3 regions of the Pseudomonas sp. NPDC085632 genome follow, and region 3 is predicted to be linked to each of the others. Evidence: riboswitches for the same ligand, from Rfam matches in the RefSeq annotation. Region 3 holds a riboswitch; each other region holds the start of a gene.
What was found. Region 3 has a riboswitch for cobalamin ahead of ACIF4X_RS04215 (TonB-dependent receptor plug domain-containing protein). Riboswitches for the same ligand answer to the same signal wherever they lie in the genome.

Region 1: it holds a riboswitch for cobalamin, as region 3 does, so the genes downstream of both, cobW (cobalamin biosynthesis protein CobW) here and ACIF4X_RS04215 (TonB-dependent receptor plug domain-containing protein) in region 3, are expected to answer to the same signal.
Region 2: it holds a riboswitch for cobalamin, as region 3 does, so the genes downstream of both, cobO (cob(I)yrinic acid a,c-diamide adenosyltransferase) here and ACIF4X_RS04215 (TonB-dependent receptor plug domain-containing protein) in region 3, are expected to answer to the same signal.

The regions. Positions count from the first base shown of each region.
Region 1 covers NZ_JBITSX010000021.1:76,056-85,629, forward strand. Annotated here, with positions in the region: cobalamin riboswitch at 833-1,045, shown strand; gene cobW (cobalamin biosynthesis protein CobW) at 1,144-2,208, shown strand; gene cobN (cobaltochelatase subunit CobN) at 2,212-6,060, shown strand; gene ACIF4X_RS15605 (ATP-binding protein) at 6,285-7,286, shown strand; gene ACIF4X_RS15610 (VWA domain-containing protein) at 7,307-7,951, shown strand; gene ACIF4X_RS15615 (phospholipase D-like domain-containing protein) at 8,072-9,574, shown strand, end outside.
Region 2 covers NZ_JBITSX010000049.1:19,807-29,380, reverse strand. Annotated here, with positions in the region: gene cobT (nicotinate-nucleotide--dimethylbenzimidazole phosphoribosyltransferase) at 1-638, opposite strand, end outside; gene cobU (bifunctional adenosylcobinamide kinase/adenosylcobinamide-phosphate guanylyltransferase) at 635-1,156, opposite strand; gene ACIF4X_RS23880 (cobyric acid synthase) at 1,225-2,676, opposite strand; gene cobD (threonine-phosphate decarboxylase CobD) at 2,673-3,665, opposite strand; gene cbiB (adenosylcobinamide-phosphate synthase CbiB) at 3,658-4,566, opposite strand; gene bluB (5,6-dimethylbenzimidazole synthase) at 4,563-5,213, opposite strand; gene ACIF4X_RS23860 (cobyrinate a,c-diamide synthase) at 5,210-6,610, opposite strand; gene cobO (cob(I)yrinic acid a,c-diamide adenosyltransferase) at 6,607-7,218, opposite strand; cobalamin riboswitch at 7,298-7,522, opposite strand; gene ACIF4X_RS23850 (hypothetical protein) at 7,686-8,270, shown strand; gene ACIF4X_RS23845 (PQQ-dependent sugar dehydrogenase) at 8,337-9,574, shown strand, end outside.
Region 3 covers NZ_JBITSX010000003.1:143,538-153,111, forward strand. Annotated here, with positions in the region: partial or broken gene ACIF4X_RS04170 (DUF6124 family protein) at 1-148, shown strand, start outside; gene ACIF4X_RS04175 (hypothetical protein) at 375-593, shown strand; gene ACIF4X_RS04180 (acyltransferase family protein) at 812-1,813, shown strand; gene ACIF4X_RS04185 (hypothetical protein) at 1,924-2,361, shown strand; gene ACIF4X_RS04190 (thiol-disulfide oxidoreductase DCC family protein) at 2,462-2,929, shown strand; gene ACIF4X_RS04195 (DUF2269 family protein) at 2,913-3,404, opposite strand; gene ACIF4X_RS04200 (saccharopine dehydrogenase family protein) at 3,406-4,533, opposite strand; gene ACIF4X_RS04205 (NADH:flavin oxidoreductase/NADH oxidase family protein) at 4,607-5,833, opposite strand; gene ACIF4X_RS04210 (MerR family transcriptional regulator) at 5,912-6,334, opposite strand; cobalamin riboswitch at 6,580-6,786, shown strand; gene ACIF4X_RS04215 (TonB-dependent receptor plug domain-containing protein) at 6,878-8,815, shown strand; gene ACIF4X_RS04220 ((2Fe-2S) ferredoxin domain-containing protein) at 8,815-9,174, shown strand; gene ACIF4X_RS04225 (ABC transporter substrate-binding protein) at 9,171-9,574, shown strand, end outside.

The DNA.
Region 1 (9,574 bases), on a different contig from region 3:
CTGCGGGTGTGGCTGGTTATGGTTCCGCCCTTACGGCGGGTCACTTTTGGCAAACGCCCCAAAAGTAACCAAAAGGTCTGTGCCCTGACGTTCGGCCCGCTCGCTGGGGCTCGGGGTTCCTTCGCTCCGGGATCGATCCGGGGGGCAGCGCCTACGGTTTGCTTCGCTGCACCTCCTCTCGCTGTGTTTGGCTTCGCCAAACGGTCGCTGCGCTCCCACCCCCGGATCAATCCCTCCACTCAGCCTGCCGACGGGCTCCAAGATCAAAAGCAGGCGAGCTGACACTCGGCCTATTGAGTGGTGAGGAGCGGGTGTACGGCGTTATTTTTGTGTTGGATTCGCCCCTCACCCCAGCCCTCTCCCGAGGGAGAGGGAGCCGATTTCTGGGCCTTTCAAAATCTGAGTTCAACGCGGTATCGCACGTCGGCGTACCTCCCCCAAACACCGCGATCAGTCCCCTCTCCCCCCGGGAGAGGGCTAGGGTGAGGGGCTTTTGATCTGGCTTTTGATCTGGCTTTTTTGCCCCTTCGGCAGGCCGAGTGAAGGTGTTCATCCGGGGGTTAGGCGCGCAGCGCCGTTCGACGAAGTCGAACACATCGAGAGGAGGTGCAGCGAAGCAAACCGTAGGCGATGCCCCCGGATGGACACCGTAGCGAGGGAACACTGAGCCTCAGCGAAGTGCCGTACGCCGGGGCAAAGCCTTTTGCTTACTTTTCGGCGTTTGGAAAAGTGAGTCGCTGTAAGAGCGAAACCGCCAGTGGCAGCACCCGCAGCAACGGATATGCCCCCAAAACCAAAACTCAACGCCCATTGACCCACCCTTAGACGATGCGTAGCCTTGCGCCTTCGAGGTTCTTCGGCCGTTGCCGAAGCTAAGAAGGGAACGCGGTCAATGCCGCGGCTGCCCCCGCAACTGTGAACGGTGATGTTCGCTGCCACGCCACTGCCAGCTCAATCGATGAGCCCGCGGGAAGGCGCAGCAAACGCCAGGCCCCGCGCCTGAACGCCGTCAGCCAGGAGACCTGCCTCGTCACAGATTCTCAATTCAACCGGGCGGGGTGATCCGGTGGCGAACTCTCCGGGCACGCACGCGCGTTGCCGGTTCTCGTCCCGTATGCCCGCCGCTTGCCAAAGGGCATACCGATGAAAACACTGGCCAAACTTCCCGTCACCATCGTCACCGGCTTCCTCGGTTCGGGCAAAACCACGCTGCTGCGGCACATGCTCGACAACGCTCAGGGCCGCCGCATCGCGGTGATCGTCAACGAGTTCGGCGAGCTGGGCATTGACGGTGAAATCCTCAAGCAATGCACCATCGGTTGCACCGAAGAAGAAGCCACCGGCCGGGTTTACGAGCTGGCCAACGGCTGCCTGTGCTGCACCGTTCAGGAAGAATTCTTCCCGGTGATGCGCGAACTGGTCGCCCGTCGCGGCGATCTCGACCACATCCTCATCGAAACCTCGGGCCTGGCCCTGCCAAAACCGCTGGTGCAAGCCTTCCAGTGGCCGGAAATCCGTAGCGCCTGCACCGTTGACGCGGTAATTACCGTGGTCGACAGCCCAGCCGTGGCCGCTGGCACCTTCGCCGCGTTCCCGGATCAGGTTGATGCCCAGCGCAAACTTGATCCGAACCTCGACCACGAGTCGCCGCTGCACGAACTGTTCGCCGACCAACTGGCCAGCGCCGACCTCGTCATCCTCAACAAGGCCGACCAGACCAGCCCGGAAGATCTGGCTCGCGTGCGCGCTGAAGTCGCCGAAGAGCTGCCACCCGCGGTGAAAATCATCGAAGCCAGCAATGGTCGTCTGCCGCTGGACGTGCTGATCGGCCTCGGCGCCGGTTCCGAAGAACACATCGACAGCCGCCACAGCCATCACGATCACCACCATGGTGAAGGCGATGACGACCACGATCACGACGCCTTCGATTCGATCTCCATCGAACTGCCGCAAGCCGACGAAAGCCTGCTGCTCGACGCCCTGACGCAACTGGTGGTCAAGCATGGCATCCTCCGTGTCAAAGGTTTCGCGGCGATCCCGAACAAGCCAATGCGCTTGCTGATCCAAGGCGTGGGCACGCGTTTCGACAAGCATTTCGACCGTCAGTGGGGCGCCGATGACGCGCGCGTCACGCGTCTGGTGTTGATCGGTCAGGAACTCGACGCCGCGCAACTCGAAGCGCAACTGCGCGCTGCGCTCAGCGTTTAAACCATGCACCTGCTCAGGACCCAGCCCGGCGGTTTCGTCTCGGATGACAACATTGCCGACCTTGGCCAAACCCCCGCCGAGCTGGTGATCCTGTGCAGCGGCGACTCCAGCCTGGCGCTGCTCGCCGAGGCCGCGCAGCAGTTGCCCGAGGATTACCCGAGCCTGCGTCTGGCTAATCCGATGCAGGTGCAGAATCACGCCTCGGTCGATTTGTACGTCGACGAAGTGCTGCGTCACGCCAAAGTGATTCTGATTTCGTTGCACGGTGGCATTGCCTATTGGCGCTATGGCGTTGAGCGTCTGGTCGAGTTGTCCGAGCGTGGCGTGCAGTTGATTCTGGTGCCGGGCGATGATCGGCCCGACCCGGAGCTCAGCGACTTGAGCACCGTCAGCGCCGAGGAGCGCGACCGGCTCTGGCAGTTTTTGCGTCAGGGCGGTTTGGGCAATGCGCTGGATTTCTTCCGCTGTCTGGCCAGCCGTTGGCTCGGCCGCGATTACCCTTGGGAAGAGCCGCAGTCCCTGCCGCGCACGGCGATTTACCACGCCAATAAAACCGCCGCCGCACTGAGTGACTGGCAAGCCGAATGGCTGCCGGAAAACCCGGTCGCGGCGGTGCTGTTTTATCGTTCGCATCTGCAGGCGGCGAACACAGCTTTTATTGATGTTTTCTGCCAGCGCCTGCAGGAGGCTGGGCTTAATCCGTTGCCGATCGCGGTGGCCAGTCTGAAAGAACCCGGCTGCCTGACGGTGGTCGAGGATTGGCTGGATGAAGTCGAGGCGGGGGTGATTCTCAACACCACCGGATTCGCTCAGTCCAGCCCCGAAGCGCCGCATCTGCGGCCGTTTCGCCGCAATATTCCGGTGATTCAGGCAATTTGCGCGCAGGACAACGAGCCCGGCTGGCGCGCCAGCGAGCAAGGTCTGGGGCCGCGGGATCTGGCCATGCACATTGCTTTGCCGGAACTCGACGGGCGCATCATCAGCCGGCCGATCAGCTTCAAGGATCTGGCCTGGCGCAGTGAGCGCAGCCAGTCCGATGTGGTCTGCTATCGCGCGCAGCCTGAACGCATGGATTTTGTCGCCGAACTGGCGCGGCGCTGGATCGATCTGGCGCGGGTGCCGAATGGCGAAAAACGCATCGCGCTGGTTCTCGCCAATTATCCGACCCGCGACGGACGCATCGGCAACGGCGTCGGTCTCGATACGCCGGCAGCGGCGTTGAATATTCTTCGCGCGTTGCAGGCAGAGGGTTATCCGGTCACGGCAGAGCTGCCCAATAGCGGCACCGAGTTGATCCAGCAATTGCTCGGTGGCGTCAGCAATGACCTCGACACGATTGATCAGCGCCCCTGCCAGCAAAGCCTGGCGATGGACGCTTACCTGACGATGTTCAATGCGCTGCCCGAGGCCAATCGCACCGCCGTGATTGCGCGTTGGGGAACGCCAGAAAACGATCCGATGTGCCGCGACGGTCGCATGATGATTGCCGGCATTCGCTTCGGTCTGACCTTCGTCGGCATCCAGCCGGCACGCGGTTATCAGGTTGACCCGAGTGCGGTCTATCACGACCCGGATCTGGTGCCGCCCCACGCGTATCTGGCGTTCTATTTCTGGCTGCGTAACACCTACGGCGCCCACGGCGTGATTCACGTCGGCAAGCACGGCAACCTTGAGTGGCTGCCGGGCAAAGGCGTCGGGCTTTCGGAGAATTGCTGGCCGGACGCATTGCTCGGGCCGCTGCCGAACATTTACCCGTTTATCGTCAACGATCCGGGCGAGGGCGCCCAAGCGAAACGACGCACGCAAGCGGTCATCATCGACCACCTGATGCCACCGCTGACCCGCGCCGAAACCTACGGCCCGCTGCGCAATCTGGAGCTGCTGGCCGACGAGTATTACGAAGCGCAATTGCTCGACCCACGCCGCGCCCGCGAGTTGCAGCGTGACATTCTGCAACTGGTGCGTGAGACGCAGATCGACCGGGAACTGCAACTCGATGCAGGGATGGACAGCGACGCTGATGCGGCGATCTGGCTGCCGCGCCTCGATACGTATTTGTGTGATTTGAAGGAATCGCAGATTCGCGATGGCTTGCATATTTTTGGCGAGTCACCGACCGGGCGTTTGCGCATTGATACGTTGCTGGCGCTACTGCGCATTCCACGCGGAGACGGGAAGGGCGCGCAATCGAGCCTGCTGCGCGCGCTGGCCAAAGGGTTCGAGCTGGGGTTCGATCCACTCGATTGCGCGTTGGCCGATCCATGGACTGGCCCGCGTCCCGCAGAACTGCAATCGCAAAGTGACGAGGTCTGGCGCACTGCTGGCGACACCCGCGAACGCCTCGAACTGTTCGCCACACAGCTGATTTCCCAAGCCCTGCACGATCCCTGTGGGAGCGAGCTTGCTCGCGAAGGCGTCGTATCAGCCAACACTTCATTCACTGACACACAGCTTTCGCGAGCAAGCTCGCTCCCACAGGGATCGGGGTGGTCTGATGTGAATGCGATCATCCAGTCCCTGCGCGACGTCGTCGCGCCACGCCTGGACGCCTGCGGCCCCGCCGAAATGCGTGGCCTGCTCGACGCCCTCAGCGGCCGTTTCGTCCCTGCCGGCCCGAGCGGAGCGCCGAGCCGTGGTCGCCTCGACGTCCTGCCCACCGGCCGCAATTTCTACTCGGTCGACGTGCGCAACTTGCCGACCACCACCGCGTGGCGCATTGGTTTCCAGTCAGCGACATTGATTCTGGAGCGTCACCTGCAAGATCACGGCGATCACTTGCGCCAGCTCGGATTGTCCGTGTGGGGCACCGCGACCATGCGCACCGGCGGCGACGACATCGCTCAGGCCATGGCGCTGATGGGCGTCCGCCCGGTATGGGCCACTGGCAGTCAGCGTGTCGACGATTTCGAGATTCTGCCGCTGAGCCTGCTCGACCGCCCGCGCGTCGATGTCACGTTGCGGGTTTCCGGATTTTTCCGCGATGCGTTCGCCAATCTGATTCGCCTGTTCGATGCGGCAGTGCAGGCAGTGGCAGCGCTGGACGAACCGGACGATCTCAATCCGTTGGCCGCCAAAGTGCGTGCCGAGCGCGAGGCACTGTTGCAGTCGGGCGTCGATGAGGACACCGCACGGCGTCAGGCCGGTTGGCGGATCTTCGGCGCCAAACCCGGTGCCTATGGCGCAGGCGTGCAGGGCGCGATCGATGGCCGTTTGTGGCAAAGCCGCGACGACCTTGCCGAGGTCTATCTGAACTGGGGCGCCTACGCCTATGGCGGATCCGATGAGGGCACTGCTGCGCGTGAGCAGTTCGTGCAGCGCCTGAGCCAGGTGCAAGCGGTGCTGCAGAATCAGGATAACCGCGAGCACGACTTGCTTGATTCCAACGACTATTACCAGTTCCAGGGCGGCATGCTTGCTGCCGTGGAAACCCTGCGTGGCGAGGCGGCGGCCAGTTATCACGGCGATCACAGTCAGCCGGATCTGCCGAAGATTCGCACGTTAAAGGAAGAGCTCAACCGGGTGATTCGCTCACGGGCGGCCAATCCGAAATGGATCGACGGGGTCAAACGTCACGGCTATAAAGGCGCGTTTGAACTGGCGGCGACGGTTGATAATCTGTTCGCGTTTGATGCCACGACGCAGTTGATCGATGATCATCAATACGCGTTGCTCACCGATGCTTATCTGCTGGATCCGGCGACTCGGGAGTTTGTCCGCGAGCATAATCCGCATGCGCTGCGGGATATGACCGAGCGCATGCTCGAGGCACAGCAGCGGGGGATGTGGCAGGAGCCGGGGGCATATAAAGAGGCGTTGGAGAATCTGTTGTTGGACATAGAAGAAGATGTGTAGCCGGTTAAAAGCTACCCTCACCCCAGCCCTCTCCCGGAGGGAGAGGGAGCCGATCTATGTTGCTGTCAAAACTTGAGCTCGGCTCGATATATCAAGTCGGCGTAACTCGCCAGAACAACTCGGTCAGTTCCCTCTCCCTCCGATAGAGGGCTAGGGTGAGGGCCACCCCTACTGACCCCCCACAACAATCAAGCACACCAAAGACCACGACAGAGAAATCCCAAATGACCGACACCCCGCATTTCCCGCTCTCCGCCGTGGTCGGCGCCGATGATTTGAAACTCGCCCTGTGCCTCACCGCCATCGACCCGAAAATCGGCGGTGTGCTGATCGAAGGCCCGCGAGGCATGGCCAAGTCCACCCTGGCCCGTGGCTTGGCCGACCTGCTCGCCAGCGGTCAATTCGTCACCTTGCCGCTCGGGGCGACTGAAGAACGCCTGGTTGGCACCCTCGACCTCGACGCCGCCCTCAGCGAGGGGCGCGCGCAGTTCTCGCCGGGTGTGCTGGCGAAGGCGGACGGCGGCGTGCTTTACGTCGATGAAGTCAATCTGCTGCCGGATCACCTGGTGGATCTGCTGCTTGACGTTGCCGCCAGCGGCACCAACCTGATCGAGCGTGACGGTATCTCCCATCGGCATTCGGCGAAGTTCGTGCTGATCGGCACCATGAACCCGGAAGAAGGCGAGTTGCGCCCGCAGTTGCTTGACCGCTTCGGCTTGAACGTTGCCCTCAGCGGCCATACGGCACCGACCGAACGCGGACAGATCATTCGTCGGCGACTGGATTTCGACAGCGATCCGCAAGCCTTCTGTGCACAGTGGGAAGCCGAGCAACACGCTCTACGTACTCGCTGCGAAAAAGCTCGCGCTGCCTTGGCCAATATTGCACTGGACGATGCCGCACTCGCGCAGATCACCGAGCGTTGTTTTGCTGCCGGGGTCGATGGCCTGCGTGCCGATCTGGTCTGGTTACGCGCCGCTCGTGCTCACGCGGCATGGCGTGGGGCTGCGGTGATTGGCGAAGAAGACATCGACGCCGTGGCCGAGTTTGCCCTGCGCCATCGGCGTCGCGAGCAACCGGCATCGAGTCCGCAGCCACCGTCGCAGTCGCCGGTCGAGTCGCAGGCCACGCCAAGTGAAGGGCAGGGCCAGTGGGGCGACCTGCCGGCGCCGGCGCTCGCCACGGGCGCGCGCCGCGAAGTGCCGAGCTGGCCAAAAAAGCCTTAGGCATTCGCCCCCGATCCGAGGTGGGGGCGAATGCCAGGCCCCGCGCCGGACGGCTGGCCAACGGACGTCAGGGCAAGCGCCATACGGCCCGCAGCGGTACAGTGAATTGGCCGGGCACGTTGCTCAACGGACGTCCTCGGATTCGTGAAAACCTGTTGTTTCAACTGCGCACACGCTCGCCGTATGAGCTGTGGCTGGTGATCGTCGATGCCTCGGCCTCGACGCGGCGTCATCACGCTTTGAGCGATGCCAAAGGCCTGCTCGCGCAACTGTTCGATGACGCTTACCGCCAGCGTGCGCGCCTGGCTTTGTTGACGGCCAGTGGCGCGGCGCCAAAATGGCAGGTGCAAGGATTGAAGGCGTCCAGCGGTTTGCGTACCTGGCTGGAGGCGTTGGGCGCGGGCGGTGGCACGCCGTTGCTGGCGGCGCTGGTGCAGGCCGAGCATTGGCTGGCGCTGCGGCGCAAGCGCTTTCCCGCCGAGCAGCAGCGATTGCTGGTGGTCACGGATGGGCGTTTGAAGCAGTGGTCAGGATTGCCGGCACTGGCGTGCCCGGGCTTGTTGATCGATATCGAGCGTGGGCCGATTCGGTTGGGGCGGGCGCGGGATCTGGCTTCAGCGTTGGGGTCAGACTATCGACATATCGATGAGCTGACTTCTCTCTGAGCTTTTCGGCGATTGTTCGACCGTCTTCGCGAGCAGGCATCGACTCGGTACCCGATCAGGAACACCAACACCTGCATCCCTGCTCTATGCTGCACCCAGCCCAATCACAAGGAGTGAGCGATGCGCGTACTGGTCAACAATCCCGCAGACGATTTCCGCGTCAAAGCCTACGCCGGCACCAACGGCGTGCTGCTGGCCATGGACCTGGCCGAATCCCGGCGCAAAGGCCTGTTGGGTTTCGCCATCGAAAAGCAGCAGGGCGCCAAACCCTGGTTGTTCCTGTTCAACAGCCTGACGTTCCCTGGCAAGGCGCACACGTTCCCCCAGTTCCACGCCACACCGAGCGATACCGCGCCGCTGCAGAAGTTTCGCTGGGCGGATTACGCGGTCAATCCGGGCACGACTCTCCACTATCGCGTGCACCTGGCCTACGGTACTGCCGATGCCGTGCAGTTAGGCGAAGCACTCGAGCTGACGATCACCTCCGATGACGGTCACCCGAGCAACCAGAGCGTGAATTTCAATCGAGCCGTTGCTGCCAGTCAGGCATTCCAGCGCAAGTTTCCCGACCTCGACGCACAGATCAGTGCCAACAAAAACATGCCCATCGAAGCCTGGCCCGATGCGGCCCGGCAATGGCTGGAAAACGGCTTGCTCGGGCGCTTGCTGGGTTTTATCGAGCGCGCCGTCGATGGCCAATGGGCGCTGGACATTGCCATCTACGAATACCAGTTACAAGCGATCATCGATGCGGTGAACGCCGCGTTCACACGGGGCGTGAACGTGCGGGTGCTGTATCACGCCCGGCCGGATGACGAAGACACCACCTCCAACGAAGCGAGCCTGGCGGCGCTGCCTTCCGCGAGCAAGCGCGGGCGAGTGACCCATAACATCTTTCACGACAAGTTCATCGTCCTGAGCCGCATCGCTGCCAGCGGTGAGCATCAGCCTGAAGCCGTTCTGTGTGGCAGCACCAACTTCACCGCCAACGGGGTTTATCGTCAGGCCAACGTGGTGCATGTGCTGGACGACGAATCGGTTGCTGCCAGTTATCTGCAAACGTTCGAGCATATCTGGGCGCAGCCGAATGATGTCGGCGCCACCCGTGACTGGCTCACCGGGCACAACCCGATGAACCCACAGCAGCCGCTGTTCGTCGGGTTTTCACCGCGTACGGGCGGGGCTGACCTGCAGGCGTTCGAGAACATCATCAGCGCGGCAAAAAAAGACGTGCTGTTCGTCACGGCGTTTTCGCTGCCGGACGCGATTCTCAATGCGTTACTTGGCCAGCCCCACGACGACATTTTGCGTTATGGCCTGCAAAATACCGCCAGCCGCATCACCGGGTTTCACGCCGACCGCAGCGCCGAGTTCGCCGCCACCGCACTGCTCAATACCGGGCTGGAAGGCTGGTTGCGCGAGAACATGAAAGGTCAGAAGGGCAATCTGCTGGTGCACACCAAAGCGGTCGTCACTGACTTCACCACCGATACGCCGACCATCATCAGCGGCAGCCATAACCTCAGCGTCTCGGCCAGCAATGGCAATGATGAAAACTACCTGATCCTTCGTGGCGACACCGATCTGGCGGATCGTTACGGGCTGGAGCTGTTGCGATTTTAC
Region 2 (9,574 bases), on a different contig from region 3:
TTGTGGCTCACACCTTCGGCATTCAATCCAGTGCCGGGACCCGTCAGGTGTACCACCGGGCAATCGAGCAAGGCGCAGGCCAGGGCACTCGCCGCCGTGGTGTTGCCAATGCCCATTTCGCCACCGATGAACAACTGCGCACCCGCCGCTTTCGCTCGCAGCAGACTGTCGCGACCGGCCTGCAATGCCCGCTCGCCCTGGACCTGAGTCATCGCCGCGCCCTGCACGAAGTTCGCCGTGCCCGCGCCGATGTTCAAATGGCGCACACCCGGCAGGTTCAGCGATGGATTCACCGTACCCAGATCGACCACTTCCAGCTGCGCGCCGAGCTGACGCGCCAGCACGCTGATCGCCGCGCCACCGCTGACAAAGTTGAGCAACATCTGCCCGGTGACTTCTTGCGGGAACGCCGAAACACCTTCAGCCACCACGCCGTGATCGCCGGCAAAAATCGCGATCCACACCTGCGCAAGCGTCGGTTTGACCTGGCCTTGCAGACCGGCCAGTTGCACCGCTACCGATTCCAGTCGACCGAGCGAACCCGCCGGTTTGGTCAGTTGCTGCTGCCGCGCCGCCGCTTGTTCAACGACATGAATGTCGACCGGTTTGCACGGGTTCAGCCACCAGGATTGAGTCATAACGCAGGTCCTTTCAGAGTCAGGGGCAGGCCGGCGACGGTCAGGACAACACGCTGACAGCGCTCGGCCAGAGCTTGATGCAGCCAACCGGCTTCATCGACGTAGCGGCGAGTCAATTCGCCCAGCGGCACGACACCCATTCCGGTCTCGTTGCTGACAAAAATGATTTCACCCGGCAAGGACGCCAGGCAGTCGAGCAGGGCTTGGCGCTCGGCGGCGAGGCGTTCAGCGTCGTCGAGCATCAGCAGATTGGTCAGCCACAGGGTCAGGCAATCGACCAGCAGGCAACGCTCGGCGCTGGCGAATTCGCGCAGGACGCGGGCCAGTTCCAGCGGCTCTTCGATGAGCGCCCATTCGGCGGGACGGCGGGCGCGGTGATGGGCGACGCGGTCGTTCATTTCACCGTCCAGCGGTTGGCTGGTGGCGATGTAGGTCACCGCAAGATTGCTTTCACTGGCGAGTTTTTCCGCGAGGCGGCTTTTGCCGGAGCGGGCGCCGCCGAGGATCAGTTGGAGCATGGGTTCATCCTGTAAATATTCGGTGTGGCGACCTCAGTCATCGTTAGCAGACTAGCGATGAATTCACCTTAAATCCCACAGAGCTGCCGCAACAGCTCGGTATCCAGATGCTTTTCCACCAGATCCGCCAAGCGCTCGATATCGCGCTCACGCAAGCCGTGATAATCCACCTCCTGCACATCGCTTAACCCGGCCCAGCGCAGCAACGCCGCACTCGCCGCCGGCGATTCGAACAGGCCATGCAGATAGGTGCCGAACACCTGCCCATCCGCGCTCTGCGCACCATCACAACGACCGTCGTCCAGATGCACCGCAGCGTTTTCCATTGCCGGTCCGCTGGTCACGCCGGCATGAATTTCATAGCCGCTGACGTCGGCATCTTCCAGTGCCAATCGTCCGCGCACGTTGCGCAACTGCTTCTCGGCTTCAAGCGTGGTTTCAAACGCCAGCAAGCCCAAACCGGCACTCGTGCCCGGCGCACCTTCGAGGCCGAGCGGATCATGCACCTGCTCACCGAGCATCTGCAGGCCACCACAAATCCCCAGCAGTTTGCCGCCATAACGCAAGTGCCGAGAGATCGCCGTATCCCAACCATTGGTGCGCAGGTAGGCCAGATCGCTACGCACACTCTTCGACCCCGGCAGAATGATCAGATCGGCGGCAGGAATTGCCTGCCCCGGGCCGACAAATTGCAGATCAACCTGCGGATGCAGACGTAGCGGATCAAAGTCAGTGTGATTGCTGATGCGCGGCAGCACCGGCACCACCACTTTCAGCACTTGTTCGGCCTTGTCGGTCTGGCGCTGATCGATGCCGTCCTCGGCCTCCAGATGCAGATCCATCACATAGGGCAGCACGCCCACTACCGGTTTGCCGGTGCGCTGTTCCAGCCAGTCGAGGCCCGGTTGCAGCAAGGCGATGTCGCCGCGAAAACGGTTGATGATGAAGCCTTTGACCCGCGCCTGTTCACTCGGCGAGAGCAGCTCCAGGGTGCCGACCAGATGCGCGAAAACCCCGCCGCGATTGATGTCGGCAATCAGCAGCACCGGGCAGTCCACCGCCTCGGCAAAACCCATGTTGGCGATGTCACCGGCACGCAGATTGATCTCCGCCGGCGAACCCGCGCCTTCGACCATCACCAGCGGATACGCAGCGCTGAGCCGCTCGTGGGACGCGAGCACCGCTTTCATCGCGATGGCTTTGTAGTCGTGATACGCCACGGCATTCATCGACGTCACCGCGCGACCATGGATGATCACTTGCGCGCCGGTGTCGCTGTTGGGCTTGAGCAGTACCGGGTTCATGTCGGTGTGCGGATCGAGAAATGCCGCTTGCGCCTGCACGGCTTGCGCGCGGCCGATCTCACCGCCGTCGGCGGTCACAGCACTGTTGAGCGCCATGTTCTGCGGCTTGAACGGTACGACCGCTACGCCTTGGCGCGTCGCCCAGCGGCACAGCGCTGTCACCAGTGTGCTTTTACCGGCGTCGGAAGTGGTGCCCTGCACCATCAGGGTGGTCATGCGTGATCCTTGGCGAAAGCGATTAAAGCCTGTTCGAGACGCGCCTCTTCAGTCGCGTCGGCGGGCAGGCCAAAGCGCAGACTGCTGTTTTGCGTAAAGATGCGCAGAAGAATGCCGCGACGGGCCATGAACGCGTGCAGCACCTCGGCGTGTTCGGTGATCAGCCACTGGAACAGCGCGCAACCACCCTGCGGCTTGAAGCCGTAGCGTTCCAGCAGCGCCGACAGACGCTCACTGGCTTCATCGCTGCGAATCCGTTGGCGTGTGTGCCCTTCGGTGTCTTGCAGACACGCTTGGCCAAGCACCCGCGTCGGCCCGTTCACCGCCCAAGGCCCGACCTGTTCGGCGAGCAGCTTGAGTAACTTGCGCTCGGCCAGCACAAAGCCCAGACGCACCCCGGCCAGACCGAAAAACTTGCCGAACGAACGCAACACAATCAGCCCGACTTGATGAGCATACGGCGCCAGACTCAATGGCGGCGTGTTGTCCATGAACGCCTCATCGACCACCAGCCAACCACCACGCCTGGCGAGCCGCGCATGCCAATCAAGCAGGCGTGCCGGGGTCAGGCTCAGGCCGGTCGGGTTGTTCGGGTTGACCACCACCAGCACGTCGAGGCTGTCGAGAAAGAATTCGACTTCCTGCTCCAGCACTTCGCGCACGATGTAACCGCTGCGGCGCCAGGCTTCGGCATGTTCGGCATAACACGGCGACAACACGCCGACTTTGCCGGCGCGGCGCAAACGCGGCAGCAACTGAATGGCCATCTGTGAACCAGCCACCGGCAACACCTGAGCGGCACCGTAGAAATCGCACGCGGCTTGCTCCAGACCGTCATCGGTTTCCGGCAAGCGCGCCCAGGCGCGCAGCGGGATTTCCGGGATCGGGAACGGCCACGGCGCCAGACCGCTGGACAGGTCGAGCCAGTCAGCCTCGGCAATGCCGTAATCGAGTGCCGCCTTGCGCAGCCGGCCACCGTGCTCAAGCATAGAATTCAGCCCCCACGCAGAGAATCAGCAGCCATAACCATACGCCGCGCTGGACCAATTGCCAGCCACGGTCGATGGAGTCGGCATCGGCCGGTGGCCCTTCGCCGAGTTGCGGACGCTCGTGCAGTTCGCCGTGATAGATCGCCGGCCCACCCAACTCCACGCCCAGCGCACCAGCGCCGGCTGCCATTACCGGGCCAGCGTTGGGGCTGTCCCATAGCGGCGCCTGTGTGCGCCAGCACTTCAGAGCGAGTCGGGTTTTACCCAGCAGCGCGTAGGTCAATGCCACCAGACGCGCAGGAATGTAGTTCAGCACGTCGTCGATTTTCGCCGCCGCCCAACCAAAGCGCTCGAAGCGTTCGTTGCGATAGCCCCACATTGCATCGAGCGTGTTGCTCAAGCGATAGAGGACCACGCCCGGTGCGCCAGCCACGACAAACCAGAACAGCGCGGCAAATACCGCATCACTGCCGTTTTCCAGCACCGACTCAGTGGCGGCGCGGGCGACCGCAGCGCTGTCGAGTTCCTCCGTCTGGCGGCTGACCAGATAGCCGACACGCTTGCGCGCCTCGTCCAGATCATCCGCGCGCAACGCGACGGCTACCGGCGCGACATGCTCGCCGAGGCTGCGCATGCCGAGGGCGCAATACAACGCGAGAATTTCGACGACCCAGCCCACATACGGCGCCCAGGAAAATGCAGTGGCGAGCAAGGTCAGCGGCAGCACCGCGATCACCCACGCGGTGACGCCATGGCTGCGCCAGCCCCGGCCACCGGCGTTGAAACGTTGCTCGATACGTCCGGCGAAATTGCCGAACGCCACCAGCGGATGCCAGCGTTTCGGTTCACCCAACAGCGCATCCAGCGCCACTGCGGCGACACTCAACAACGCCACACTCATTGACTCACTCCCCAATAATTTTCATACAGCAACTCATTGAGCGGCCGCGCCTGCGCCCACCCTTCGAGTACCAGCATCGGCGCCGGATAGAATTCCTTGACCGGGCCCAGACATAAAACAGCCAGCGGCTTGGCGCCGTCGGGCAACCTCAACAGATCGGCCAGTGCTTGCGGTTCGAACAACGAAACCCAGCCCATGCCCAAACCTTCGGCGCGCGAGGCCAGCCACAAATTCTGGATAGCGCAGGACAGCGAGGCCATGTCCATTTCCGGCAGCGTGCGGCGACCGAAGATATGCTTTTCGCGATCATCCATCAGCGCGGCGACCAGCACTTCAGCGCAATCGTTGATGCCTTCGACCTTGAGTTTCATGAACTCGTCGCTGCGCTCGCCGAGGGCTTCAGCGGTGCGCACGCGTTCTTCTTCCACCAGATTCTGGATCTGGCTGCGCAGGGTCCGGTCGCTGATGCGGATGAAACGCCACGGCTGCATCAGGCCGACGCTTGGGGCCTGGTGGGCGGCTTCCAGTAATCGGCGCAGCAGTTCCGGCTTGACGGTGCCGCCAGTGAAGTGGCGCATGTCGCGGCGTTCGGCGATGGCTTTGTAGACCGCTTGGCGCTCGGTTTCGGAGAATGCGTTGTCGGTCATGGCCTCTTCGCGAGCAAGCTCGCTCCCACAGGGGATTGCATTGCTTCAGGAAGCTCACCGCCCACTGTGGGAGCTGGCTTGCCAGCGATGGCGGCCTCAAGGTCAGGTGCGAATAGTGCAGCGATAGCCAAAGGATTCGACGGGAAATAGAAGTGCACATAAGAGGCCGTCATCCGCCCCTCACGATAAACCGCTTCAGCGCCACGTCCGCCATTCGGGCTCAAGCCACGGGCAATCGGTGTCAATTCGGTGGTGGTCAGGGAGTGGTGATAAGTGTGGCCGCGCAACGAACCTTCCGGCAAATCCACCGCTTGCAACGCCAACGCCGCCAGACGCTTCTGCATCACCGCATCGCCTTTGAGCAACCCGACCAGGTCAGCGCGAGCGCCTTCGACGTCAGTCAAAGAATGGAGCAGATACAACATGCCGCCGCACTCAGCGAGCAGCGGTTTACCCGCCGCGTGGTGGGCACGAATCGCCTCAACCATCGCGGTGTTTTGCGACAACGCCACGTGGTGCAATTCCGGATAACCACCGGGCAAATACAGGCTATCCGCTTCAGGCAATTGGGTATCGCGGATCGGCGAGAAGAAACTCAGCTCGGCGCCCATCGCCCGCAGCAGATCGAGACTCGCGCCATAGGTGAAGGCAAACGCTTCATCGCGCGCAACGGCAATGCGCACATCCTTCAGCAGCGGCTCGACAGCGATGATGTCAGGCGCGGCGAACTCAACCGCCGGTGGCAGCGCTACCTCGCAACTGCTGGCGAGAGCGTCGGCAGCGGCGTCGAGACGTACATCGAGGTCATTCAATTCACTGGCCTGGACCAGACCGAGATGGCGACTCGGCAATTCGATACCGGTCTCGCGAGACAACGCGCCATACCAACGCAAACCTTCCGTGAGGCTGCCTTCGAGCAATTGCGCATGACGCAAGGTGCCGACGCGATTGGCGAGCACACCGGCAAACGGCAGGTCCGGTTGATACTTCGCCAGACCCAGCGCCAACGCACCAAAGGTCTGCGCCATGGCCGTCCCATCAATCACGCCAAGCACCGGAACACCGAAATGCCGCGCCAGATCGGCGCTGGACGGCGTGCCATCGAACAGACCCATCACGCCTTCGATCAGAATCAGGTCCGCCTCGGCGGCGGCTTCCCACAACAGACGACGACTTTCCTGCTCGCCGACCATCCACATGTCCAGTTGATACACCGGCGCACCGCTGGCACGCTCAAGAATCATCGGGTCGAGAAAGTCCGGGCCGCATTTGAACACGCGCACCTTGCGCCCCTGATTGCGATGCAAACGGGCCAGTGCGGCGGTGACGGTGGTCTTGCCCTGACCGGAGGCCGGCGCGGCGATGAGCACCGCCGGGCAGTGACGTGGTTGATTCAAAGTTCGACGCCTTTCTGCGCTTTGATGCCCGCCTGGAAGGCGTGTTTGAGCATGCCCATTTCAGTCACGGTGTCGCCCATTTCGATCATTTCCGGCTTGGCCGCACGACCGGTGACGATCACGTGCTGCATCGGCGGACGCGCCTGCAAATCGCTGAGCACTTGATCGAGATCGAGGTAGCCGTGCTTGAGGGCGATGTTCAATTCGTCGAGCACCACCAGACCGATCGAAGGATCACGCAACAGCTCGCGAGAGACCGCCCACGCGGCTTCGGCGGCGGCGATGTCGCGCTGACGATCCTGGGTTTCCCAGGTAAAGCCTTCGCCCATCACGTGGAAACGCACTTGCTCGGGGAAGCGGCGGAAAAACAATTCTTCGCCGGTGCTGTTGCGGCCCTTGATGAATTGCACCACGCCGCACTGCATGCCGTGGCCCATGGCGCGGGCGAGCATGCCGAAGGCCGAGCTGCTTTTGCCTTTACCGTTGCCGGTCAGCACCAGCACCAGGCCGCACTCGTCAGGCGAGTTGGCGATACGTTCGTCAATCACGGCTTTTTTGCGCTGCATACGCGCCAGATGGCGTTCGTCGCGCTCGGGGGAATCAGTCATGGGGAGCTCTCCGTTGAGGCTGGATAACGGCGGGCAGGCACAAGAATAGACGGCAAAAAGCCTGGCATCGCCCACCGTGATGCCGCTGGATGGATCAGGCCGGTCTCCGGGCTCATGAGCGGCGTTGGCCTGACTGCGCGCCTTCCCGCTTGAGCAGTGGCATTCGACGCAGTGTTCACTCATTTACCGTTGCGGGGGCAGCGCCGGGATCGTGGTGGCTCTTCGCTTGAAGACAACCCTCACCGGCTTCCCTGTTTCACTCTGTCGACGCAGGTCACAGAGCACCTGAAACAAGCCGCGAAGGTTAGAGGGTTGGGGGTGGAGCGTCAATTGAAGAGGAAGCCATCGGGCGAATAACTGCCGTCGATCAACTATCTGACGCCAATCTTGTGCCACACTCATACAAATGATATCAAAGAGCCATGCTTTTCCCGAAAAGCCCACCACAACAATAAAGGATGATGACGATGCAAGGCATGATCATCAGCAACCCGCGCCTGGAATTCCTGCGCCCGGTGCTTGAACGCTGGTTTGACTGTATCGACCGTTACAACGCCGTGCGCGGCGACAGCGACACACCTTACTGGCATGACGAGAAAGCCAATCTCGGATTGCTCACAGCGGCGGCGTGGATGGCCGAGCTGGTCACGCTGAACGACACTGCCACGCGTAAACAGAATGAAGAAGGCGAGCGTAATGCCCGCGCCGATCTGTTTCTCGCCGGCGCCGAAGACCGCGCCTTCATCCAGGCCACCCAGCGCTGGCCAAAGGTTACCAACCTCAATCTGACTCAAGCCCTGCTGGACATCACCAACGACGCCAAGCGCATCAGCTATGCCAGCGATCTCAAGCTTGGCTGCCTGTTCGTCGCACCGCAAAAAGCCCAGCACAGCGCCAGCCCCGAAGAGCTGCAGGACATGGTCGACGACCTGCAAAAGGAACACACCTGCGCGGTCGCCTGGTATTTCCCCTATGCCTATCGCAAATTGCGCAGCGAGGCGGGCAATTATCACCCGGGCATCGCCGTGCTGTTCAAGGAAGCGCGCGGCTGAGCAGTTGAACCATCGGGCTTGCGCCCTCCTCTATGATTAGGAATGCATTCATAGGGAAGATCAGCAATGCGCAAGCCCCAGCTCGTTTTTGTCATCGCCTTCGCCGGAGGGCTCGCCGCCTGCGGTGAATCCTCCAGCCTGCAAGTCTCCGACGGCACCGGCCCGTCACCGAAGCTGCCCGAACCGAACAAGACCCTGATCCCGACGGTGAACATCGCCCCGGCGGTTGGCTGGCCCGACGGCGGCAAACCGACAGCGGCGGCCGGCACCCAGGTCGCGGCATTCGCCGAAGGCCTCGATCATCCGCGCTGGCTCTATGTGCTGCCCAATGGCGATGTGTTGGTAGCGGAAACCAACGCCCCGCCGAAGCCGGATGACAGCAGTGGCATTCGCGGCTGGGTGATGAAGAAGGTCATGGGCAAGGCTGGCGCAGGCGTGCCGAGTCCGAATCGCATCACCTTGCTGCGTGACGCCGATCATGACGGCGTGGCCGAGACACGTACGGTGTTCCTGCAGAACCTCAATTCACCGTTCGGCATGACGCTGGTTGGCAATGATCTGTATGTGGCCGACACCGATCGCCTACTGCGCTTTAACTACGAACCGGGCGCCACCGAAATCAAGTCACAGCCAATCAAGGTTGTCGATTTGCCCGGTGGGACGCTGAATCACCACTGGACCAAAAACGTCATCGCCAGCAAGGACGGCAGCAAGTTGTACGTCACCGTCGGCTCGAACAGCAACGTTGGCGAAAATGGTCTGGATAAGGAAGAAGGCCGCGCAGCGATCTGGGAAGTTGACCGGGCGACCGGTAATCATCGGATCTTCGCCTCAGGCATTCGCAACCCCAATGGCCTGGCGTGGGAGCCAAGCAGTGGCGCACTGTGGACGGCGGTCAACGAACGCGACGAGATTGGCAGCGATCTGGTGCCGGACTACATCACGTCGGTCAAGGACGGCGCGTTCTATGGCTGGCCGTTCAGCTACTACGGTCAGCACATTGATGTCCGCGTTTCGCCGCAGAATCCGCAACTGGTGGCCAAGGCCATCGCTCCCGATTACGCCGTCGGCCCGCACACCGCATCATTGGGCCTGACGTTCGCAGCGGGCAACAACCTGCCGGCGCAGTTCAAGGAAGGTGCCTTCATCGGCCAGCACGGCTCGTGGAACCGCAAGCCGCACAGTGGCTACAAGGTGATTTTTGTCCCGTTTACCGGCGGCAAGCCCAGTGGCACACCGGTGGATGTGCTGACCGGGTTCCTCGACAAGGATGAAAATGCGCTGGGTCGCCCGGTGGGCGTGGT
Region 3 (9,574 bases):
CCTAAGCTCAGCCACCGAAATGCTCTGCAACTTCGCCGCCCTCCTTGACCCAGGCCACCGCAAAACTGCGCTGGGGATTGCGCAAGTGGTGATGCTGGGAGAATTGGCGGTGAATCAAGCGCTGGATAATGTTGTGCCGGTGGATTGATAGGTAATCCCTTTGTGGCTGTGGTGTGGCTGCTGTCACAAAGGGATCAAGATTGCATTGGGTGTCTGCTTTCGGCCAGAAGCGCCCGGTCTGCCTGATAAATAAATCTGTCCCAATCCACACGGCAATGAGTTCCCCTTCCTTGAACCATGGAGGCAATGTGATAGCATGGGTTCGCCCCCCGGAGAGGGGGAATTTTTCTACATCCCGCAAGGAATATGCCCCTGTGAAAGACTTCGTCATCAGCGTCAACAACACCGTCCTCTATCTCTCCCTGGCGTTCATCTGGCTGGTCGCTATCGTCGCGATTTTCACCAGCGGGTTCCTCCCGGCGCTGGGTATCTTCGTGGCCGGCACCCTGTGCTGGTGCATCATTTCCGGCTTCTGGTTCGTCCAGTCGGCGACCTACGAAGAACTGCGCAAGCTGAACGCAAACAAAGGCTGAAACGTCAGGGTGGAGCAGTAAGTGGCCCGCCTACCCTGAGCGCTTGGCTCCGTGCCGAGCGCTCTCGCCCACTGCGAATGGCTCGCATAAATCCCGCATTCTCCGAAATCCTGAGATCCCCGCCATTCCCTAGCCCCGAGCGCAGAGAAAAACCTGTAATCCACCCACAAACCATCGTAATTTACCCACCATAACTACAAGGTCGTTTGGGGATACACGTGGGAGCCTACCGTCTGCTGTTGGCCGTTCTGGTCGCTGTTTCGCACATGGGCAAGTTGTTCATGGGGTTCAACCCGGGTGTGGTTGCCGTGATTTCCTTCCTGCTCATCAGTGGTTTCGTGATGACTTCACTGATCGAGCGCAACTACAAGGCGCCCGAGAAAGTCGGTCGGTTCTACCTGGACCGGGCCTTGCGTCTTTACCCGCAATTCCTGTTCTACTTCGTCGCTTCTTGTACGGTGATCTATTTCCTGCTGCCCGGCACGCCACAGTGGGCCGAACTGACCTTCAGAAACATCGCCGCGAACCTCGCGATCGTGCCCCTCGGTTTCTATATGTTCGGCGCGAGTGGATCGTGGATTGTGCCGCCGGCGTGGTCGCTCGGCCTTGAGATGTGCTTCTACCTGGTGATCCCGTTTCTGCTCATCTACCGAGCACGGGGCGTGGCTTTCGCCTTGTCCGTTGCGGTCTTCATCCCCGCGTGCCTGGGTTTCATCAACACCGACTACTACGGCTACCGCTTGTTGCCGGGTGTTCTGTTCATATTCCTGTGCGGCAGTTACCTCTACAAACCGCAGGCCAAGGGATTAGTAATCGCCGCAGGCACCGCTGTGGCGGCGGCACTGATCTTTGTGGCGATCATGGCGGGCTGGATCGAACGCCGACCGTCCAACGCTGAAGTGGCCGCGGGAATTGCGCTGGGCATTCCTGCTGTGTACGTGTTGACGAAGCTGAAGTTTCACCGGATTGACGAGTTTCTCGGGAACATCAGCTACGGCGTGTTCCTGAATCACTTCGTGGTGATCTACTTCCTGCACGGTCTTTGGCCGATCACTTCATTCGATTGGCAAAAGGTTGCATTGGTGCTGGTGTTGTCGTTCTTGCTGAGTGGTGTTTCGTACTATTGCGTCGAGCGGCCGGCGTTGACGCTTCGGCATGCGCTTCGGGCGGGTAAGAAGGATCGAGTGAAGGAAGTGCAGATGGGTGAAGCAGCGGTTTGATGTCGGTGGGAGACAGGGCATGCGTATGGGAAGGAATTTGTCTCTGTATCCAAGTCGCTTACCCCCACCCTCCTTAGTCACAACACCAAAAATACTGGAAACAATGCTCGATGAAGATTACTTGGCAACGCTACAAGACATACGAAGAAGCTAAAAATCAGTGTCGCGTTATTTATCTCCATGAATGGGACGACAAACCGTTCTACTGGGGAAAAGCACACAACAGCTTCTTTGGTGGCCACAAGCGCCAGATCGACGACCTTCATGCGAGCGGAAGGTACAACTCTGGCTATCGCCACTGGATTGAAGGGTGTTTGAGGCATGGCGCCAAACTCTATCTCGGAAAGCTTAGTGATCTCGCCTTGGCAAATATCGACGATGTAGAGAATTGGCTTATTTACACGTATGGGCACGAAATGAATTCGAAAGTACACGCACCATCAGTTGACCTGACCATTACGCATCTAGGCGACGTGCCAGCCTCAATCACACAATCTGACTTCAACACTCCATATCAAAGGCTGGTGGATTCGAATGCGATTGTTTAGCCAAGTGAATAGTTGTGTCCGTTTCTGACTGAATGCAGTCATTCGCGAACAACGGCTTGCGGCGCTATGATCGCAACACTCGATCTCGTGGACCAACCCCATGTCCCCCCAAAAAACCCGCCCAACCCCCGCCCCGCTCCTCAACCCCGGCGAATCCGTGGTCCTGTTCGACGGTGTCTGCAAACTCTGCAACGGCTGGGCGCGTTTTTTGATTCGTAACGATCATCAGCGTCGCGTACGTTTGGCAGCGGTTCAATCGCCGGAGGGGCAGGCGTTGCTCGCGTGGGCCGGCCTCCCCATCGATCAATTCGACACCATGGCCGTCATCCGTGATCGTCACTACTGGGAACGTTCAGACGCTTTCTTCGAGGTCATCAGCCAGTTACCCGCCCGCTGGCAGCCATTGCGACTGCTGCGCGTCTTCCCGCGAAGTCTGCGCGACTGGGCCTACGACCGCATCGCGCTAAACCGCTATCGACTGTTCGGCAAGTACGACACTTGCCTGCTGCCAACGCCAGACCATGAACAGCGCTTCCTCAAAGCAACGGCACCTACGCCAGCAAACTGAACAATTGCAGCGGTGTCATCTTCGTCACCATCATCAGCACGATGACAAACATCCCGGCAAACCCGAGCACGCCCATCCACAACCATTGGCGATACACGCCCTGGTATTGTTGATCGAGACTCGCTCCCGTCTCGTTCGCCCTCGATGCCATCACATACAAGCGCTTTTGCAGGAGCAAAACCGGCAACCACAGCGAGCCGACGCAGAAGAAGATGATCAACGAGGTCAGCACCCACTCGGTGCTCATGCTCAGCCCCGAAAGTCGCATCAACAGATACCCCGTGATGATTTGCACGAACCCGGCCGGTGTGGTGATCCACGTGTCGAAACGCACGACCATGCGCGCGACGTGCGCTATGACCTGCGGGTTGCGCGTGCGGCTGGCGGCGATCAGGTAGAGGTAGGAGCCCATGCCGAAACCGAACAGGAAGATCGCGGCGATGATGTGCAGGTATTTCAGGCACAGATAGAGCATGTCAGCGCTGCCCGTCCGAGAAGTGCACGGCCAGGCTCAGGTTGGCCGGGTCGTTGATGGCAGCCATGTACTCGGCGACGCGGATTTCGCCCACACACGGTCGGGCGCCGGGTGGCGGCGCGTAGCCTCGGGCCATTTTCGTCGCCAGCGCGACGGCGGCGCAGCTGGGGATTTCCGGGCCTTTGTCGTTCAGGGCGGTGAGTTGCGCGGTCATCGACAGCGGTTTGCCGTCAACGCCGAGGCCCTGCACATCGATGTACATCGCGCTTTTACCGTCGCCGAAACGCTCGAAGCGCAGGCCGAGGCGATGCAGTCTTGCTGCCCACAGGGCATGGTCGCGCACCAGTCCGACCTTCAGCGCTTGAGCCAGCAGACCGTTGGCGATGCCGCCGAGTTTTAGCCCGGCGCCTGCCTTGAACTTCAGGCTGCGCGCGCCATAACGGCCGGCGAAAATATCCATGTCCGGCACATCGACGTTGGCCAGCAGCCGCGTGCCCATCTGCGGCATTTTGCGCAAGGTCAAGTCCAGCCAGCCCGACACTTCGTGCACCTTGCCGTTTTTCAGTTGTTTGATCGGTTTGCCGGCGTAAGCCAGTACGCCTTCGATGGTCGACAGCCCGGGCATTTTCGCCGACGAAGAAATGCCATGTTCGATCGAGTCGATGCGCGAAAAACGCTGGCGCTGTTCATCGATGATCGCTGACGACAATGTCGGCACCGAGCTGCAACCGCTGAGGATCGCCACGCCTGCCTGCTTCGCTCGCGTATCGAGCGCGTCGATACCGTTGACGAAGGTGCGGCAGTCCGCCAGGTCGCAGTAGTTCACGCCGGCGTCGATGCAGCTCTGTGCAACAGCATAGGATTGCCCTTGAAACGGCCCGCCGGTATGCACGACCAACTGAATGTCCAGCGCGCGCAATGCGGCTTTGAACTCGCTGCCCATGGCATCGCCGCACCAGCCTTCGCAGACGTTGCCCGATTGGCTGTTCAGCTCATCGACTTTGCGCTGCAACTTGCGCGGATCACGGCCCGAAAGCACCAGGCCGATGTCCGGCATCAACGCCAGATGCCGGCAGACGATACTGCCGAAATTTCCGTAACCACCGACCACCATCACCCTGAACGGCATGCAATTCTTCCCTAAGTCGTTCCATCACACAGGCGTGCAGGATATAGGGCCGAACGTCAGCAAGCCATTCAGATCAGTTGCTCGCCACCCACTTGCGGTACTGGCGGGTACGCAAGGCGTTGCCGATTTGTTGCATGATCAGCGCGCGCAGCGGTGACACGTGCGGATCGGGTGTTTTCGCCTGACTGAGTTTGCGCAACTGGAACTTGACCACGGCCATGTTGGCCAGCGACGCCATGGCCTTGTTCTTCCAGGTGATCGGCGGCAGTTCCGGGGCGCTGTCCTTGCCCAGCAGCCAGTCACGCGGCAGGTTCGGATCGATGGCCAGTGCCGTGCCGATGCCGACCATGTCCACGCCACTGTTAACGACCATTTCCGCAATGGGCCGACGACGCACGCCGCCCGTGACCATCAGCGGCATCCGCGCGACTTTCTGCAGGTCCTGGGCGAACTCGACGAAGTACGCCTCGCGCGCCAAGGTGCGGCCGTCCCGTGCTTCGCCCTGCATGGCCGGGGCTTCGTAGCTGCCGCCGGACAACTCGACCAGATCCACACCCAGATCGTTGAGCCATTCGACGACTTGTCGTGCGTCATCGGCGCTGAAGCCGCCGCGCTGAAAGTCGGCGGAATTGAGTTTCACCGCCACCGCAAACTCAGCAGAAACCAGCGCCCGCACAGCCTTGACGATGTCCAGCAACAGCCGCGCGCGGTTCTCCAGCGCACCGCCCCACTCGTCCGTACGCTGATTGGTCAGCGGCGACAGAAACTGACTTAACAGATAGCCATGGGCGGCGTGGATTTCCACACCGGTGAAGCCGGCCTGCTCGCCAAGCTGTGCGCTGCGGGCGAAACGCTGGACGACCTCTGCGATCACGCTGGCGGTCATCGCGTGGGGCGTGGCGAAGTGTTTGGACAGGCTGCCCATGTTCAGCGGCACCGCTGATGGCGCCCAGGTTTTCTGCCCGAGATTGGCCTGCATCTGTCGGCCCGGATGGTTGATCTGCAGCCAGAATTGCGCACCGCCCGATCGGCCAATCTGTGCCCAGCGCTTGAACCTGGCCAGTTGCTGATCGTCCTGCAGCACCACGCCGCCCGGCCCGGTCATCGCGCGGCCATCGACCATGACGTTGCCAGTGATCAACAGCCCGGCACCGCCATCGGCCCAGGCTTGATACAGGCGCATCAGTTCTTGCGAAGGTGCCTGATCGGCGTCGGCCATGTTTTCTTCCATGGCGGCTTTGGCGATGCGGTTCTTGAGTGTTGAACCGTTGGGGAGTGTCAGGCTGTCGAACACGTTCATGAGGAGTCCTCGATTGGGCGTGGGACAACCATAAGATTAAAGCCAGCTTTAAGGTCAAGGCCTTTTTATCAACTGTGATTATTTGGCCGTAGCGGCCTTCTCCTCGCGCATCTGGTTGATCAGCAACTGCGCGTTGTCGGCACAGCCGACGTCGGCGGGTTTGCTCTCGATGCCGTGAATGACCCGCAACAGCTGCGCCTTGTTATGCGCCAAGCGTTGCTGGAGGATTTCGATTTCCTCGACCTTGCGTTTAAGCCCGACCAGCATTTCTTCGTGCTGCCAGTCCTGCGCGTTCACCGGCAGTAACTGGCGGATTTCCTCGAGCGAAAACCCCGCTGACTGCGCACCGGTGATGATCTGCAGGATCCACTCGGTTTCCGGGGCATAGTCGCGATAACCGTTGGCCTTGCGCCCAACTGATTTGATCAGGCCGCTCGCCTCATAGAAGCGGATGCGCGAAGGCGCCAGACCGCTGATTTTTGCCAGTTCGCCGATTTTCATGATTGACCTGAGCCGTAATTGAACTTGAAGTGAACTTTAAACCTTCACCTATCAAACGACCAAGTGCGACCTCGACCTGTTTTTAATGCAGAGCAGAGATCCTGTGGGAGCGAGCTTGCACGCGAAGAGGCCGGGTCAGTTACATCATTGTTGATTGACACTACGCCTTCGCGAGCAAGCTCGCTCCCACAGTGGTTAGAGGAGTACGCACGCATGCAAGTTGACGAACGGTCATCCGAATGTTCAGATGCCGCCCAGTTTCAGGTGTCCCATGCCGCCGTGCATGGGGTGAAACGGGAAACCGGTACGTTCTTTTCGAACCAGTCCGGTGCTGCCCCCGCAACGGTATGCGCGTGATGCTTTCGATACACCACTGTGGCCGCACGACCATGGGAAGGTGAAAGCCTCGATACGCGCGAGCCCGGAGACCGGCCTGAATTGCTGTTTGGCAAAATCCTGCGGTGGGCGGGCATGGGCCGGTATTGGCTGTGCGCGATGCCTTCTCCTGCATGCTCTTCTGCGAAGATCCTTTTCGAGAAGACAATGATTCGACCTTTCAACACTTCTGCTCCAACCCTTCTGTTCGGCTGCCTGTTCAGCCCGCTGCTGCTGGCCGATGACGCGCCACTGGAACTCAATCAACAAATCGTTTCTGCACCGTCGGTGGAGTCCACCACCGTCGCTGATATGGCGAAGTTCGGCAGCAAGGTCGAGATCGTTACCCGCGAGCAGATCGAGCGCGCCGGCCCCAGCGCCGATGTCAGCCGCGTGATGCAAATGTTCATCCCCGGTCTGTATGTAGCACCGAAAAACGGACCGTTCGACTACGGCACTTATTCGCTGCTCGGTGGGCGCAACGACGATACGCTGATCCTGCTCGACGGCGTGCGCCTGAACAATCGTCTGTACGGCGGCCTCTATCTGGACACGCTGCCGGCCAACGCCATTGAACGCATCGAAGTGCTCAAGGGCGGGCAAAGCCTGTTGTTCGGTACTCAGGCTGTGTCTGGCGTGATCAACATCGTCACCCGCAGCCCGCAGTCGCGCAAAGCCTCTGGCGAGGTCAACCTGGGCGTCGACAGCTTCGGCGGCACCACCGAAGATGCGCGGGTCGAAAATATCTTCACTAATGGATTCGGCGATCTCGGTCTGCTGGCGTATGTCAGCCACAACGTATCCGACGGCTATCAGCCGTATCGCAACCGCGACATGAAAAACGATTCAGGGAAAAACCGCGCCTACGAAGTCACCACCTTCGGCGGCAAGGCGATTCAGTCGTTTGGCGATGACGCGAGGCTAGAGCTGTTCTACCAATACGCCGACGCCAACCTCGACTTCGCCCGCCCGGTCGACAACCACAACACCACCAACGACCGCGTGCAGCAGATCGCCACGGCGACCTTCGAGCAGACCGTCAACGAGCGCCTGAGCTACTTCGTCAAAGGCCATATCAACGACTGGGACACGCGCTACACCCGCGTCAACAACGTCGAGGGCGGCGGAACCAAAGTCATCAACCACAACGACTATTGGGGCTTCACCGACTGGGGCGTGCAGGCCGAAGGCAAGGCTGAATTGCCCGGCGGCCATGTGCTGGTGTTCGGAAGCGACAACCAGTGGTTCAAGGGCCAGGACGACGTGCTGATCATCGACAACGACAAGGCCGAAGCTCACGCGCTCTACACGCAACTGCGCCCGCAGATCGACGCCCTGCCCGACTGGCACCCGAGCATCGGCGTGCGTCATGAGGCCATGGGCGGTGGCGACAGTGCCACGGTCGGCATGCTCACGTCGCTGTATGACCTCAACGACAACTGGTCGGTGCGCGGCCAATACGGCAGCGCCTACAAACTGCCGAACGCCGAGCAACTGTTCGTCAACGAACCGGGCGACGAGATCGGCAACCGCAACCTGAAACCGGAAAAAAGTCGCAACGCGGAGCTGGGTGTCGACTACAAAGGCTTTCTGCTCGACCGCGAATTCAGCGCCAGCGTGACCCTGTTCAAACGCAAGATCGACGACCTGATCACCCTCGATGACATTCAGTGGGTCAACGGCGAAGGCACGATCCAGATGCGCGGTTTCGAAGCCGACGCCAAACTGGCGCTCAACGATCAATGGAGTTTGCAAGCGGACATGACCCGCAACCTCACCGAGTCGCGTACAGGTGTGACGATCAACGACATCCCGAGTTTCTTCGCCCGGTCACGGGTCGGATATGAATCGGAAAATCGCCTGTGGGGCGTTGGCGGTGCGATCCGCTATATCCGCGACATTAAAAGTTCGAAGCAAGTCGAGTACGGCAATTATTCAGTGGTCGACGCCGACGCTTATCGCTACCTCGACAACGCCCACCAGCACCGCGTGAGCCTGCTGGTGGAAAACCTCTTCGACCGCGATTACATCACCAGCCGCTCTAGCAACGTTGACAACCTCGGCCGGCCGTTCACCTCTGAAGTGCGCTACACGTACCGCTTCTGATGAGTGAGATCACAACCATCGACGGCGTCGACAGCCACCCAGACTGGTCACATGTGCCCGAGCACGCGCGCCATGTGTTCCTCTGCACCGGCCCGCGCTGCACCCAGCGCGGCGCCTTGCAGTTATGGAAAACCCTGCGTCGGCACTTGCTCGCGCACGATCGCATCGAAACGCCGGGCGGCGTCTTGCTGACGCGTACGCACTGCCAGTTTCCGTGCAATCTGGGGCCGATTGTCACGGTGTATCCGGAGCGCTGCTGGTATGGCGTGCACAGCAATGATGAGGTGCGGCGGCTGGTCGAGGGGCATCTGGTCGGCGGTGAAGTTGTTGCGGATTTGCTGATCAAGGCGCGGACATGAGATCGATCCTGGTGGCGCTTGGCGCCCTGCTCTGCTCACTGCCCGTACTCGCCGAAAGTTATCGCAATTGCAGCGAACAATGGAACGCCGTGAAGCCTTCACGCATCGTCGCGCTCAATCAGCATGCCGCCGATATCGTCCTGGCGCTCGGCGCGGGGCCTGCATTGGTCGGCGTGGCTTACCTGGATGACAACGCTGCTGGACAGCGACCATCCGAGTATTTCGGCGTTCCGGTGATCGCCCGGCAGTATCCGGCCAGCGAAGTGCTTTACGCTGCGAAGCCGGATCTGGTGATCGGCGGGTTTGCCACGGCGTTTGGCGATGGTGTGACTTCGCGCTCGGGGCTGGCGCGCAATGGCGTCGGTTCGTATCTATTGGAATCGGCCTGCAACGGACACTC